Regions from separate parts of the Nitratidesulfovibrio sp. HK-II genome, predicted to be linked through region 1. Evidence: predicted binding sites of a transcription regulator. Region 1 holds the regulator's gene; each other region holds the start of a gene.
What was found. Region 1 encodes sigma-54, which starts transcription at its own class of promoters, with help from an activator protein. Its sites were predicted from a motif close to CTGGCACGGNNNNTGCTT; they were not measured.
Positions count from the first base shown of each region.

Region 2: nifJ (pyruvate:ferredoxin (flavodoxin) oxidoreductase) is a predicted target of sigma-54. The motif match lies at 2,301-2,318, and genes of this name have one in related genera.
Region 3: RVX_RS06145 (ammonium transporter) is a predicted target of sigma-54. The motif match lies at 1,768-1,785, and genes of this name have one in related genera.

Region 1 is NZ_AP036014.1:1,948,736-1,953,736, forward strand. It holds gene lptC (LPS export ABC transporter periplasmic protein LptC) at 1-701, shown strand, start outside; gene RVX_RS07860 (LptA/OstA family protein) at 698-1,375, shown strand; gene lptB (LPS export ABC transporter ATP-binding protein) at 1,372-2,097, shown strand; gene rpoN (RNA polymerase factor sigma-54) at 2,373-3,809, shown strand; gene hpf (ribosome hibernation-promoting factor, HPF/YfiA family) at 3,922-4,467, shown strand; gene RVX_RS07880 (PTS sugar transporter subunit IIA) at 4,477-4,926, shown strand.
Region 2 is NZ_AP036014.1:3,841,685-3,846,685, reverse strand. It holds gene nifJ (pyruvate:ferredoxin (flavodoxin) oxidoreductase) at 1-2,261, opposite strand, end outside; gene RVX_RS16160 (sigma-54-dependent transcriptional regulator) at 2,890-4,395, opposite strand; gene RVX_RS16155 (ABC transporter substrate binding protein) at 4,401-5,001, opposite strand, start outside.
Region 3 is NZ_AP036014.1:1,527,079-1,532,079, reverse strand. It holds gene RVX_RS06150 (P-II family nitrogen regulator) at 57-395, opposite strand; gene RVX_RS06145 (ammonium transporter) at 480-1,688, opposite strand; gene RVX_RS06140 (hypothetical protein) at 1,937-2,068, opposite strand; gene tpx (thiol peroxidase) at 2,115-2,627, shown strand; gene RVX_RS06130 (hypothetical protein) at 3,054-3,524, shown strand; gene RVX_RS06125 (hypothetical protein) at 3,635-3,871, opposite strand; gene RVX_RS06120 (Tex family protein) at 3,981-5,001, shown strand, end outside.

The DNA of each region.
Region 1 (5,001 bases):
TGGAAACCGCCATGTCCGGAGACGCGCCGTCCTCCACCACGCTGGAAGAGGCCGTGGGCGTGGCCATGAAGGGCATAGAACTGGTTCAGGGCGAGAAGGGCATAGAACTGTGGCGGCTGAAGGCCACCTGGGCCCAGTTACGCCAGACCAACAATATCATCGACGTGGACAAGCCCGACCTCGTCTACCAGATGGACGGGGGCAAGCAGGTGCGCATCGTGGCCCAGAAGGGCGAGGTGCAACAGCAGGTGCAACTGGTGCGCATGTGGGACGACGTGCACGCCACGCATGAGCGGCACGAACTGTTCGCCAGCCTGATGGTGTACAACGGCACCAGCCGCACCATGTATTTTCCCGAAGGGGCGCGCATGGCGGGCCAGGGCATGTCGGGCAACGCCACGAAACTGGAATGGGACGTGGCCGCCGACGTGCTGCGCGGCAGCGACGGGGTGTCGTTGCTGCTCATGCCTCGCGCCGATGAGAAGGGCGGGCAGGCCGATGGCGCGCAGCCCAAGGCGGTCGCCCCGAAAAAGGATGCCCCGCGCAAGGATGTTGCGAAGAAGGAAGCCCTGAAAAAGGACGTTTCCGGAAAGGCCGCCCAGCACAAACCGGGGCAGACCGCCCGAAAGGCGTCGCCCCCCAAGGCCCCGAACACTGACGCGGGCGCTTCCAAGCCAACCAAGCAGGAGACCAGGCAATGAAATATACCGGCATCCGCTCCGCGCTGTGCGTGGCGCTGCTGTTGACCTTTTCGGCATCGGCCGTGGCCCCCGTGCCCGCCATTGCCGCCGACGCCAAGTCCCCCTCCCCCGTGCGGCGCGACGTGCCCACGGCCGTCAAGTCGGACCGCATGCAGTACGACGCCAAGGGCCAGGTGGTGATCTTCGAGGGCACCGTGTACGTGCAGCGCCCGGACTTCGAGATGTGGGCCGAGCGCATTACCCTGCATCTCAAGAAGAAGTCGGCCAAGCCCGGCAAGGCCGACACGGCGGGAGACGCCGCGCAGGGCCAATCGGGCCAGCCCGGAGTGTCGGGGATGGACGCGGGCGAGATCGACCGCATCGTGGCCGAACGCAACGTGCGCATGAAGCGCGAGAACCGCACCGGCGAATGCGAGAAGGCCACCTACACCGTGGACAACGCCGTCATGGTCATGGAAGGCAACCCCGTGCTGCACGAGGGCGACAACAGCATCAAGGGCGAGGTCATCACCTTCTACACCCGCGAGAACCGCAGCGAAGTGCGCGGTTCCGGCGCAAAGCGGGTGCAGGCGGTGTTCACCTCGTCGGGCGACGTGAATCCCCTCGGCGAGTCCAAGGACAACGGCAAGGATGACGGCAAGGACGCCGCCAAACCCTCGGGGGCGGCCCAGTGAGCTCGGTGCTGCGCGGGGAGGACCTGCACAAGCAGTTCGGCCAGCGCGAGGTGGTGCGCGGCGTGTCCCTTTCCGTGTCGCAGGGCGAGACCGTGGGGCTGCTTGGCCCCAACGGCGCGGGCAAGACCACCACGTTCTACATGCTCATCGGCATCATCAAGCCGACCGCGGGGCGCGTGGAGCTTGACGGCCGCGACATCGCCGACTGGCCCCTGCACGAGCGGGCCCGGGTGGGGTTGAGCTATCTGCCGCAGGAAAGTTCCATCTTTCGTCGGCTCACGGTGCGCCAGAATCTTCAGATCATCCTTGAGCACACCGGGCTTTCCAGGGCCAGGCAGCAGGAGCGGTCGGACATGCTGATGGCCGACTTCGGCATCAGCCATCTGGCGGATTCCGTGGCCATGCACCTGTCCGGCGGCGAGCGGCGGCGGCTGGAGATCGCGCGGTCCATGATCCGCGAGCCCAAGTTCATCCTGCTGGACGAACCGTTCGCGGGCATCGACCCGCTGGCGGTGGACGACATCCAGCAACTGATCACCGGCCTGCGCGACCGGGGCATCGGTGTGCTCATCTCCGACCACAACGTGCGGGAAACCCTGCATATCTGCGACAGGGCCTACCTGGTCCACCAGGGCGAAGTGATCCTGGAGGGCACCCCCGCGCACATCGTGGACAACCCGCGCGCGCGCGACGTGTATCTGGGCGAGGGATTCTCGCTCTAGCTCCATTTGCATTTTTGCCGCATTCACGGCGCCTTCCGCATCGCGGGGGGCGCCTTTTTCGTGCCTGCCGCCGGGGTGCGGGGCATCCCTCCGGGGGTATCCGGCGAAATGGCGACAGCGGTTGCATACTTTTTGCTTCTATGGCATGGTTTCCCTAACCTCTTGGGGAAGGGAACACATTTCCACAGTGGGCCGTTTCTTGCTTGACGTCGCACCCCGCGTTGCGTCGTCATCTTGCTCGCCCTCAACGTTTGGTGCATAGGGGTCGTCCACGCATGGCATTGGAACTCAGGCAACAGCTCAAGCTCACCCAGCAATTGGTGATGACGCCGCAACTGCAACAGGCCATCCGGCTGCTGCAGCTTTCGCGGCTTGAGCTTGTCGAGACGGTGCAGCAGGAGCTGCTGGAAAACCCGTTCCTGGAGGAAGCGCAGGACGAGGGGCCGCAGTCCGAAGCCCCCGACCAGCGGGACGCCGCCCCCGAAGCGGCGGCGGATGTCGCCTACGACCGCGATATTGCCCGCGAGGCCGACTGGGAGGATTACCTGGGCGATTTCGCCAGCACCAGCCGCCAGTCAACGGTGCGCGAATCGGAAATGCCCGAGGAGATGACCTCGTTCGAGGCGCGCTACGCCGCAAAGCCCTCGCTGGAAGGGCACCTGATGTGGCAGTTGCGCCTTTCCGCGCTCACCGAGCGCCAGAAGGACATCGGCGAGGTGATCATCGGCAACATCGCCTCGTCGGGCTACCTGCATGCGACCATCGACGAGATCGCCGAAATGGCGGGCGTGGCCCCCGGCGAGGTGGAGCCGGTGCTGCACGCCCTGCAGCGCTTCGACCCCGTGGGGGTGGCCGCGCGCACCGCGCAGGAATGCCTGCTGGTGCAGATAGAGATGCTGGGCTACACGCGCGACAAGGTGCTGGTGGAACTGGTGCGCGACCACCTGGAAGACCTTGAGAAGCGGCGCTACAAGCCGCTCTTGCGCAAGTTCCGCCTGACCATGGAGGACCTCAAGGAGTACCTGGACCTCATCCAGACCCTGGACCCCATGCCCGGCGCCAGCTACGGCGGCGGCGACCCGCAGTTCGTCAGCCCCGACGTGTTCGTCTACAAGTACGACGACGATTTCATCATCATGCTCAATGAGGACGGCCTGCCGCACCTGCAATTGAGCACCATGTACGAGCGCTCTGCCGCTGCGGCGGCCTCGGCGGGCGAGCGCGAATATTTCCAGGAAAAGATGCGCTCGGCCTCGTGGCTTATCAAGAGCCTGTACCAGCGCCAGCGTACGCTGTACAAGGTGGTGGAATCCATCGTGAAGTATCAGCGTGGCTTTTTCGAGGACGGGGTTTCGCGCCTGAAGCCGCTCATCCTGAAGGACATCGCCGACGACATCGGCATGCACGAATCCACGGTCAGCCGCATTACCACCAGCAAGTACGTGGCCACGCCGCACGGCATCATGGAGTTGAAGTTCTTCTTCAACAGTGCGCTGGAACTGGACGACGGCAGCCAGGTGGGCTCCGAGAGCGTGAAGGCGCTGATCAAGAAACTGATCGGCGAGGAAGATCCCAAGGAACCCCTGAGCGACGAGCGCATCGGCGAAATTCTGAAGGAACAGCTCAAAGTCAATATTGCCCGCAGGACCGTTGCGAAGTATCGTACTGCCATGGACATTCCCTCCTCTTCCAAGCGGAAGGAACTGTTCTGACGGTCAGAGCCCCGCGCCGGACCAGGCGCAGGGCGGCGCACCCGGCAGGCGCACCCCAGCGTGCGCGCCGCGCGACGCGCGTCGCATTCCCCTCTCACCACTGGAGGAGCGTATGAACATCTCTTTCACCTTCAAGAACTTCGAACCCTCCGACCACCTGAAGAAGTACGCCCGCCGTCGCCTTGAAAAGCTTGGCCGGTTTGTCGGCAAGTCCGCCCTTGAAATGCAGGTGAACCTTTCCGTCGACAAGTTCCGCCACAAGGCTGAAGTGCAGATGACCGGCGACGGGTTCACCCTGTCGGCCGTCGAGCAATCGGAAGACATGTACGCCACCCTCGACCTGGTGCTGGAAAAGCTGGAATCGCAGCTGCGCAAGCAGGTGGAGAAGCAGAAGGACCGCCGCCGCACGGTGCAGTCCGAAAAGCTGGGCAAGGGCATCGACGTGTTCACCTTCGGCACCGTGGGTGAAGGCGACGAACGCACCATCACCGGCACCGACCACTTCGCCCCCAAGCCCATGCACGTGGACGAGGCGGCCATGCAGCTGGACCAGGGCGACAACGAGTTCCTGGTCTTCCTGAACGCCGAAGTGGAGCGCGTGAACATCATCTACCGCCGCCGCAACGGCGACTTCGGCCTTATCGATCCCGTCGTCTAGGCGTCATACATGCGGCTTTCGGACTATCTTCACGATGAACTGATCCTGCCCGAGCTCTCCGCCGGCACCAAGAAGGAGGTGCTGGCGGAACTCGTGCAGGCCGTGGTGCGGCGGCATCCCGAAGTGGATGCCGCCGTTGCGCTGGGCGTGCTGCAGGACCGCGAGGGCCTGGGCACCACGGGCATCGGCGACGGGGTGGCCATTCCCCACGGCAAGCTGGCCACCATCAGCGACATCGTCGTCGCCGTGGGCCGCAGCGTGCCCGGGCTGGACTTCGACGCCCTGGACATGAAACCGTGTCATCTCTTTTTCCTGGTGCTGGCTCCCGAACAGGTGGCGGGCATGCACCTGCGCATCCTGGCCCATATCTCGCGCCTGCTGAAGGACCCGCAGTTCCGCCGCGCCATGCTCGACGCGCCGGACGGGGCGGCCTTCACGGCGCTGATGCGCACCACGTAACGCGGAACACCTTGCGCACATCATCGGCAGGCGCGCGGCGCGGCGCGTCTGCCGAAACGCCATCCGGCACCGGCC
Region 2 (5,001 bases), 1.9 Mb from region 1:
CACACGTCGGCGCACGAGCCGCAGCCCATGCAGTCCTGCGCGTAGACCTGCATGCGGTACTTCAGGCCGTTCAGTTCCTTGCCTTTGGCTTCGATGGCCACGAACGAGGCGGGCGCGCCGGCCAGTTCGTCATCGGAGGCCAGGATGGGGCGGATGGCCGCGTGCGGGCACACGAACGAGCACTGGTTGCACTGGATGCAGTTTTCGGACAGCCATTCGGGCACGGTGATGGCCACGCCGCGCTTTTCGAAGGCGGAGGTGCCCACCGGGAACAGGCCGTCGGGCTCGAAGGCCGAGACCGGCAGCTTGTCGCCCTGCTGGGCCAGGATGGGACGCACCACGTTGGTGATGAAGTCGGGGTCGGCCGAGGCGGCCGAGGGGGCGTCGGCGGCGGTGGCCCAGGCTTCGGGGTACTTGATCTCGGTGACGGCCTCGATGGCCTTGTCAACGGCGGCCACGTTCATGGCCACGATCTTTTCGCCCTTCTTGCCGTAGGCCTTGTGGATGGAGTCCTTCAGCAGCGCCACGGCCTGCTCGAAGGGAATCACGCTGGACAGCTTGAAGAACGCGGTCTGCATGATCATGTTGATGCGCCCGCCAAGGCCCACTTCGGTGGCGACCTTCACGGCGTCCACGTTGTAGAACTTCAGCTTCTTGCGGGCGATGGTGCGCAGCATGGAGGCGGGCAGTTCCTTCTCCATGTCGGCCACGCTGTTCCAGTGCGAGTTCAGCACGAAGGTGCCGCCGGTCTTGATGCCGTCGAGCACGTCGTACTGGTGCACGTAGGCCGACTTGTGGCAGGCGATGTAGTCGGCGCTGTTGACCAGGTAGGTGGACTGGATGGGGCTGTTGCCGAAGCGCAGGTGCGACACGGTGAAGCCGCCTGACTTCTTGGAGTCGTAGGCGAAGTAGCCCTGGGCGTACATGCCGGTGTTGTCGCCGATGATCTTGATGGCCTGCTTGTTGGCGCCCACGGTGCCGTCGGCGCCAAGGCCGAAGAACTTGCACTGCACGGTGCCGGTGGGCACGGTGTCCACGCCCTCGGTCACTTCAAGCGAGGTGTCGGTGACGTCGTCGATGATGCCCACGGTGAAGTGGTTCTTGGGGCCGACGACCTTCATGTTGTCGTACACGGCCTTGGCCATGGCCGGGGTGAATTCCTTGGAGCCCAGGCCGTAGCGGCCGGCCAGGAGCTTGGGCATTTCGCCGCGCTCCATGAAGGCAGTACACACGTCAAGGTACAGCGGTTCGCCCAGCGAGCCGGGTTCCTTGGTGCGGTCGAGCACGGTGATGGTGTCGGCGGTGGCGGGCAGCACCGACAGCATGTGGTCGATGGAGAACGGACGGTACAGGCGCACCTTGATCAGGCCCACGCGCTCGCCCTTGGCGTTCAGGAAGTTGACCACTTCTTCGATGGTTTCGCAGGCGGAACCCATGGCGATGATCACGCGCTCGGCTTCGGGGTGGCCCACGTAGTCGAACAGCTTGTAGGAACGGCCGGTGATCTCGCCGACCTTCTTCATGTAGTTCGAAACGATGCCGGGCACGGCGTTGTAGAACGAGTTGCAGGCTTCACGCGCCTGGAAGTAGATGTCCGGGTTCTGCGCGGTGCCGCGGATGTGCGGGTGTTCCGGGTTCATGGCGTTCTGGCGGAAGGCTTCCACCTTTTCCCAGTTCACCAGCTTCTTCATGTCGTCGTATTCGATGACTTCGATCTTCTGCAGTTCGTGCGAGGTGCGGAAGCCGTCGAAGAAGTGACAGAACGGCACGCTGGACTCGATGGAGGCCAGGTGGGCCACCAGGGCCATGTCCATGGCTTCCTGCACCGAGTTGGAGTTCAGGAAGGCGAAGCCGGTCTGGCGAGCGGCCATGACGTCCTGGTGGTCGCCGAAAATGGACAGCGCGTGCGAGGCCAGCGCGCGGGCCGAAACATGAAAGACGCCGGGAAGCAGTTCACCGGCGATCTTGTACATGTTCGGGATCATCAGCAAGAGGCCCTGCGAGGCGGTGAAGGTGGAGGTCAGCGCGCCAGCGGCCAGCGAGCCGTGCACGGCGCCCGCGGCGCCCGCTTCGGACTGCAGCTGGCGGACGGATACCGTCTGTCCGAAAAGGTTCTTCTTGCCCTGGGCGGCCCATTCGTCCGCCGATTCGCCCATGTTGGACGAAGGGGTGATGGGGTAGATGGCGGCGGTGTCGCTGAGCGCGTAGGCGACGTACGCGGCAGCGGTGTTGCCGTCCATGGTCTTCATTTTCTTGGCCATTGATCTCTCCTTGGATTGCTAACCTTGAAGCGGGGGGTGAAAGATCAGCCGTGCCTTGCGGCGCGGTCCGTGGGCATTGACTCGGAATCGTGCCTCGTCATGCCGGCCCTTGCGGCGCGTTTTGCTGCCGCTGGCGGCCGTTGGTGTCGCGTGGGCGGCCGAGGCCTGCCCCCCTGCCCCTTGTGATTCAGGCGCTCCGGATGATCTGGATGATCCGGGCGAGCGGGGCGGGCGGCGCGGGCAGAGTGGCGGGCCCGGATATCGGGCGGCCTTGCTCCGCGCGGGACAGGCTGTGGCCCCTACGCAACAACAAGAAGTGTGCCAGTTCCGTTACGCTGATACGTCGGCTGCATCCTCCTTGGATTGTTGAAGTATAAAGTCGTCTTGTGAAACTGACGTCGACGTCTGGTCCGAAAAACCGGACGGCCGACGTTGCGGCGCATGGGGGGTCCGGGCTGGCGAAGGGCGGGAAAGGAGCCTAACGCCGCCGGTTTGAATGGTCAAACGGTTCATCGGGGCGAAATCCGCCGCGCGTCCGAAAAACCGGATGGCGGAGCGGGCGAGGGGGCCTCGTCCGAAAGGTAGGACACCCGCCGGAGGGATGCTCCCGCAGGTTACCCCGGCCCGTTTACAGCGACATATTATTCTTTTTCAGCAGGGCATAGAAATGCGAGCGCGACAGGCCGGAGACGTCCAGCATCTCCTGCAGGTTGCCTCGCGTCTGCCCGATGAGGATTTCAAGGTACTTGCGCTCCATGAGACGCTTGAAGCCCTTGAGCGGCGGCAAGGGGCTGGTGAAGGCGGCCCCGAGCGCGTCGGCGCGCTGGGCGGGAGGCACCATGTCCTCTCCGCCGCCGGGGCCACCGCCGGTTCCGTCGCCGTTGCCGTCGGCGGCGGAGGGGTGGGTGGCGGATTCGCTCCCGATGCCGACTTCGCCCGTGGCGGGGCGGGCGATGGCGGCGCGGGTGATCTTGATGCGGATGTCCTGGGGCAGGTGCAGCGCGTAGAGCACGCTTTCCAGCCCCGAAATGACGAACGAGCGCTCCAGCACGTTGTACAGCTCGCGCACGTTGCCCGGCCAGTCGTACTGGGCCAGCTGCTGGAAGAAGTCTGGCGAGAAGCCCTTGTGGGGCACGCCGTACTGCTCGCACAGCCGGTTGACGTGGTAGATGGCGAGCGGCTTCAGGTCTTCCGGCCTGCTGCGCAGCGGGGGCAGCTCCACGTGCACGGTCTTCAGGCGGAACAGCAGGTCCTTGCGGAATTCGCCGCGCTCCACCATGGCGTCCAGGTCGCGGTTGGTGGCGGAGATGAGCCGGAAGTCGCTCTTTATCTCCTGCGTGCCGCCCACCGGGCGGAAGGTGCGTTCCTGCAGAAAGCGCAGGAAAGAGCGCTGGATGGACAGGGGCATCTCGCCCACTTCGTCCAGGAACAGGGTGCCGCCGTCGGCCAGCTTGACCAGCCCGTCGCGGTCGGCGAGGGCGCTGGTGAAGGCCCCCTTGCGGTGCCCGAACAGGGTGGATTCCACCAGGCTTTCGGTCAGCGCGGCACAGTCCACCACCACGAAGTGGCCGGCGCGGCGGGTGCTGTTGCGGTGGATGGTGCGGGCGAAAAGTTCCTTGCCGGTGCCCGTCTCTCCGGTGACCAGCACGTTGGCGTCGGACGAGGCGGCATGCGCCACCAGGTCGAAACACTGGCGCATGGAGGGGCTGGTGCCCACCACGCCGTCCAGGTCCAGCGCCACGGCGGGGGCCTCGCCGCGCGACAGCTTTTCTTCGCGGTACTGCAGGGCCCGGTGCAGGGTGAGGGTGGTCTGCTTGATGGGCGAGGGCTTGACCAGATAGTCCCACACACCGCCCTGGATGGCCAGTTCCGCGCCGTCGGGGTCGCCCTCGCCGGTCAGGATGATGACCTCGGGCCGCGACGGGGAGAGCCGGATGCGCGGCAGCGCGTCCAGCCCGTTGCCGTCGGGCAGGCGCACGTCCAGAAACACCACGTCCACGTCGGTGGTTTCCAGCTTGCGCAGCCCTTCCTCCAGCGTGTGGGCCGTCTCGCAGGCGTAGCGCAGGCGGGCCAGCAGGCTGGCGATGGTTTCGCAGACCTGGACGTCGTCGTCTATGACGAGGATGGTGGGCACGCTTGCTAGCTCCCCAGGCGGGCGAACACGCGGCGGATGGCGTCCGCCAGGATGTTCCGGTTGTACGGCTTGTGAACCATGGCCTTGATGTTTCCGGCGACGGCCGCCCCTTCGGCCGCAACCTCGCGGCCCGAAACGAGAATTATCGGCATGTTCGGCGCAATATCGCCCATTTTGCGGGCAAGCTCAAGGCCGTTGGCTTCCGGCATGTCGAAGTCGGTGATGACCAGGTCGAACGAGGCGGGGTGCTCGCGCACGGCGGCCAGCGCCAGCAGCGGGTTCTTGAAGGGCCGCACGGTGTAGCCTAGGCTTTCCAGCACGCGCGGGATGGTGTGCAACTGGTCGTCGTCGTCCTCCACGAACAGGATACGCTCGCTGCCCGTTTCCGGGGCCAGCAGGGCCGGGTCGATGAGGCAGGCGTCCTGCGCGTGCATGGGCAGGTGGATTTCGAATTCGGTGCGCCGCCACGGCACGCTGGACACGCGCACCGAGCCCCTGTGGCCCTTGATGATGCCGTGCACCACGGCAAGGCCGAGACCGGTGCCCTCGGTCTTGCCCTTGGTGGTGAAGAACGGGTCGAAGATCTTGTCCACGATCTCGGCGGGT
Region 3 (5,001 bases), 420 kb from region 1:
TGGAGTGGCGGCGCCCCGTTGCCGGGGCGCCGCCCGTTGATTGCTGTCTGCGGGGGCTAGATGGCGTCCACGCCGGTTTCGCCGGTGCGGATGCGCAGCACGTCTTCGACCGGGGAGATGAAGATCTTGCCGTCGCCCACCTTGCCGGTGCGGGCGGCCTTGACCACGGCGTCGGTGACGGCCTTCACCTGTCCGTCATCCACCACCACCTCGATCTTGACCTTGGGCATGAAATCCACCTGGTATTCCGCGCCCCGGTACACTTCCTTGTGGCCGCGCTGGCGGCCGAAGCCCTTCACTTCCGTGACGGTCATGCCCTTCACGTCGAGTCCGGCCAGCGTCTCCTTCACCTCGTCCAGCTTGAACGGGCGAATGATGATCTCAAGTTTCTTCATGATGTCCATCCTGAAGCTCGGTTCGTGTTCAGGGAAGGGATAACCCCTTCCGCCTTTTAGGCGACAACGGCGGCAGCGGCAAGCCTAGAGCTGGTAGCCCGTTTCGTTGTGCTCGCTGACGTCGAGGCCCGCCACTTCCGATTCCACGTCCGCGCGCAGGCCCACGAGGGCATCAACGACATGGAACAGGATACGGCTGGCCACGTAGCAGAACAGCCAGGTGGCGACCACGGAGATGAACTGGATCCAGAGCTGCGAGGGGTTGCCTTCGAGCAGGCCGGAGGCCGTGTTCACGGCACTGGAGGCAAAGATGCCGGTGGCCAGCGCGCCGAAGGTGCCGCCCACGCCATGCACGCCCACCACGTCAAGGGCGTCGTCGTACTTGAAGACATGCTTCATCAGCACGCCGCCGTAGCACAGGGCGCCGCCGATGAGACCCATGATGATGGCGGGCATGGGGGCCACGAACCCGGCGGCCGGGGTGATGACCACAAGACCGGCCACCGCGCCGGAAGCCGCGCCAAGGGTGGTGGGCTTGCCGCTGTGCAGCCATTCGGCGGCCATCCAGCTGACGGCGGCGGCAGCGGCGCACAGGTGGGTGGTGACGAAGGCGTTGGCGGCAAGGCCGTTGGCGGCAAGGGCGCTGCCCGCGTTGAAGCCGAACCAGCCGAACCACAGGATGCCCGCGCCAAGCACGGTCATGGGCAGGTTGTGGGGCACGAAGGGCTCGCGGCCGTAGCCGTGGCGGCGGCCCAGCACGTGGGCGGCGGCCAGGGCGGCGGCGGCGGAGCTCATGTGCACCACGGCGCCGCCAGCGAAGTCAAGCGCGCCAATGCCGAACATCCAGCCGCCGCCCCACACCCAGTGGGCCATGGGGGCGTACACCACCACCAGCCACAGCACGGAGAACAGCAGCATGGCGCGGAAGCGGATGCGTTCGGCGTAGGCGCCGGAAATGAGCGCGGGGGTGATCACCGCAAACATGCACTGGAACACCATGAACAGCAGGTGCGGGATGTTGGTGACCGTCTCGCTGGGTTCCATGCCCACGCCGTTCAGGAAGGCGAAATCGAGCCCGCCGATGACCCCGCCGATGTCGGGGCCGAACGCCAGCGTGTAGCCGATGACCGCCCAGACGATGCTGGCCACGCCCACGAGAATGAAACTGTGCATGGTGGTGGAAAGCACGTTGCGCGCACGCACGAGCCCCCCGTAGAACAGGGCGAGCCCCGGGGTCATGAACATGACCAGAGCGGAGCAGACCAGGATGAAGGCGGTATCCGCCGCGTTCATGTGAACCTCCTCGAAAAGTTGACGTACACCCCCTGCCGGACCGAACGGACAGGGGCAAACCCGAACCATGCCCCTGTAAAGGCAAGGAGCGTGCCACTGCCTACAAAATGGTCTGCCCCAATGAATTCAGCCTGTTGCAAAAACCGGATATTCACGCAATTTTCCATTTTGGTAACACTAAAAACAGACACGGTTCCTTTTTTGTAAAAACAGACATTTTTGCAGTATGGAGCGGAAATTCATCCCACTCAGGTTTCCATGCCCGCGCCATTGTGGTATGCCTTGATGAAACCGCCGTGCCCCGCCGCCAGCCGCAGGCGCGTGGGCACGCAGCCGCCGCCCGGCTCCGCCGTGGCGGAACGCCAAGGCTCCTCGCCCATCGCGAGGCGACCCTTCCGAACCATCTTCCGCAGGAGGCGGATACCCATGGACCGTACCGGCATCATCACCTTCAGAGGCACGCCCCTCACCCTTACCGGCTCCCCCGTGGCCGCGGGCGACAAGGCCCCCGGCTTTTCCGCGCTGGCCAACGACCTGTCCCCGCGCACCCTGGCCGACTACACGGGCAAGGTTCTGCTCATCTCCGCCGTACCCTCGCTGGACACCGGCGTATGCGACATGGAAACCCGCAGGTTCAACCAGGAAGCCACCCGCCTGGGAGCGGACGTGCGCATCCTGACCATCAGCTGCGACCTGCCCTTCGCCCAGGCCCGCTGGTGCGGGGCCGCCGGCGTGGACGCGCTGGAAACCCTGTCCGACCACCGCGACCTGGCCTTCGGGTCCGCCTACGGCATAGTGATCAAGGAACTGCGCCTGCTGACCCGCGCCATCTTCGTGGTGGACCGGTCGGGCAAGGTCACCTACACCGAAATCGTGCCCGAAGTGAGCCACGAACCCAACTACGAGGCCGCGCTGGCGGCGGTGCGCGCCGCGCTGTAGCGGCCCTTCGGGGTGCCCACGCCCCTCTCCCGCCTAGCGGCCGCGTGCCTGTCCTCCCCTGCAACGCAAAACGGGCGGCCAGCATGCCCCGACACGAAGCGGACCGTGCGAAAGAATGAGGATTTACAAAAACGACAAAACGGCTCCGTTCACGCGGGGCCGTTTTATCGTTTCGCGCATCCATGTTGCAACTCAATGAAATTGCAACGATTATCTTCGACATGACGACACCCGCCACGACCCGCATGCGCCTTGCGCGGCAGGGCGGGGTGCGCTAGGCTGCGCCACTTCGTCGCGTGCCCGTCCCCGTGGCGGTCGTTGCCGGATACGCCGGGCATGGCCGGATTGGGTCTGCACGCCCCGAACGGTACGGAACAGATTGACGGCACAGCCCCGCACGCATCCAGCCCCTTTCAGGAGAACGCCATGTCCGCAGCGCCCCTCTCGCCCGAAGCAGCCCGTGCCCACGTCATCGCCACGGTGCTGCGCCACCTCTCGCGTGACACGGAACGCCGCAGCGAAGCCCTGGAGGAATTCATGGCCGTGACCATGCCCGACATGGACGAGCGGGGTGCGCGCGCGCTTTCGGCCATGGTGCCCCACCTGCCGGAATCGCTGTACGGCAAGTGGGCGGCCATGTTCGCGGACCGCCTGCAGGAAACCGTGCCCCACGAGCACCTGGCGGCCATGTGCGACGGCGGCGCGGACAACGACGCCACCCTCGCGCTGGTCTACGTGATGTTCATGGAATCGGAAAAGATGGAACGCCAGGTTGCCGAAGACCTGCATGCCCTGGGCCTGTCGCAGGGCGAAGGCGGACAGGAAGATGCCGGGGCGCTGCTGGGGGCATACCTGCGCGCCCGGCTCACCGCGCGCGGCCGGGGCCCGGCCAACTAGCCGCCGCCGAACCTTCGGGCCGCGCTGCCGCAGACCGCCCCGCCAACACGAAGGGCCGCGCACCGCGCGGCCCCACTGCACATTCCGGCACCCCGCCGGGTGCCCCGGCCCTAGCTTTTTTCCACGCGCAGCCCATCGTCGGTGGCGGTCAGCATGTAGGTGCAGCCCCCGGTTTCGAGACAGTAGTCCGAACCGGGGAACAGAGTGGCGCGGGCGCTCCATTCGTCGTTGACGAACACGTCGCGCGCGCCGCCGCTTTCCTCGTAGCGCACCTGGGTGCCGTCGGACAGGATGACGAACTCCGCTTCGTGGATGACGGCGGGCAGATCGGCTTCGGTGTGGCTCATGGCATGCCTCCTTCATGGTTAAGGACGGTTCCGCTGCACCGATGGTTCAATCCATGGACGTAATCACATGCTTACATCGTCCTCCACAGGACAACAACAGGAATCTCCCGTGACAGCAGAAGCCACAGCCTCCCCCCGCACGCCCGCCGCCACGCCCTGCCCCACCGCCGCCGCGCCGAACGCGCTGGCCGCCGCGCTGGCGCTGCCCGCGCCCGGCGTGGCCGCCGTCATCGCCCTGCTGGACGAAGGCGCGACCATTCCGTTCATCGCCCGCTACCGCAAGGAGGCCACGGGCAGCCTGGACGAGGTGCAGGTGGCCGCCGTGCGCGACGCGCTGGAAAAGGCGCGCGAACTGGACAAGCGCCGCGCCGCCGTGCTGGCCTCGCTGGAGGAACGCGGGCTGCTTACCCCGCAACTGGCCGGGGCCGTGGCGGGCGCTTCCACCCTCACCGCGCTGGAAGACGTGTACCTGCCCTACCGCCCCAAGCGCGTCACCCGCGCGGAAAAGGCCCGCAAGCGCGGCCTGGCCCCGCTGGCCGAGGCGCTGCGCGCGGCAAAACCCATGGCCGACGCCCGCGCGCTGGCCGCCGCGCATGTCACCCCGCACGCGACGGACCCGGAACTGGCCGTGCCCGACGTGGAGGCCGCCCTGGCCGGCGCGCGCGACATCCTGGCCGAGAATTTCGCCGAATCCGCCCCCCTGCGCGGCGCGCTGCGCGAACTGTTCGCCCGTCGCGCAGCGCTGCGCGCCAAGGCCGTGCCAGGCAAGGAAGCGGAAGGGGCCACCTACGCCGACTGGTTCGGCCACGAGGAGCGCGCCGCCGCCATGCCCTCGCACCGACTGCTGGCCATGCTGCGCGGCGAGCGCGAGGGGTTCCTGTCCGTGACCGTGCGCCCCGAGGACGCCGACGCGCTGGACGCCCTGCGCCGCCGCGCGAACATCGCCGGAAACGGTCCCGCACCCCGGCCGGAAACCGCCGCCGGGCAGGTGGACGCTGCCCTTGCCGACGCCTGGAAGCGCCTGCTGGCCCCCTCGCTGGAAAACGAGCTGCGCACGGCCCTGCGCGAACGGGCCGAGGCGCAGGCCATCGGCGTGTTCGCCACCAACCTGCGCGAACTGATCATGGCCC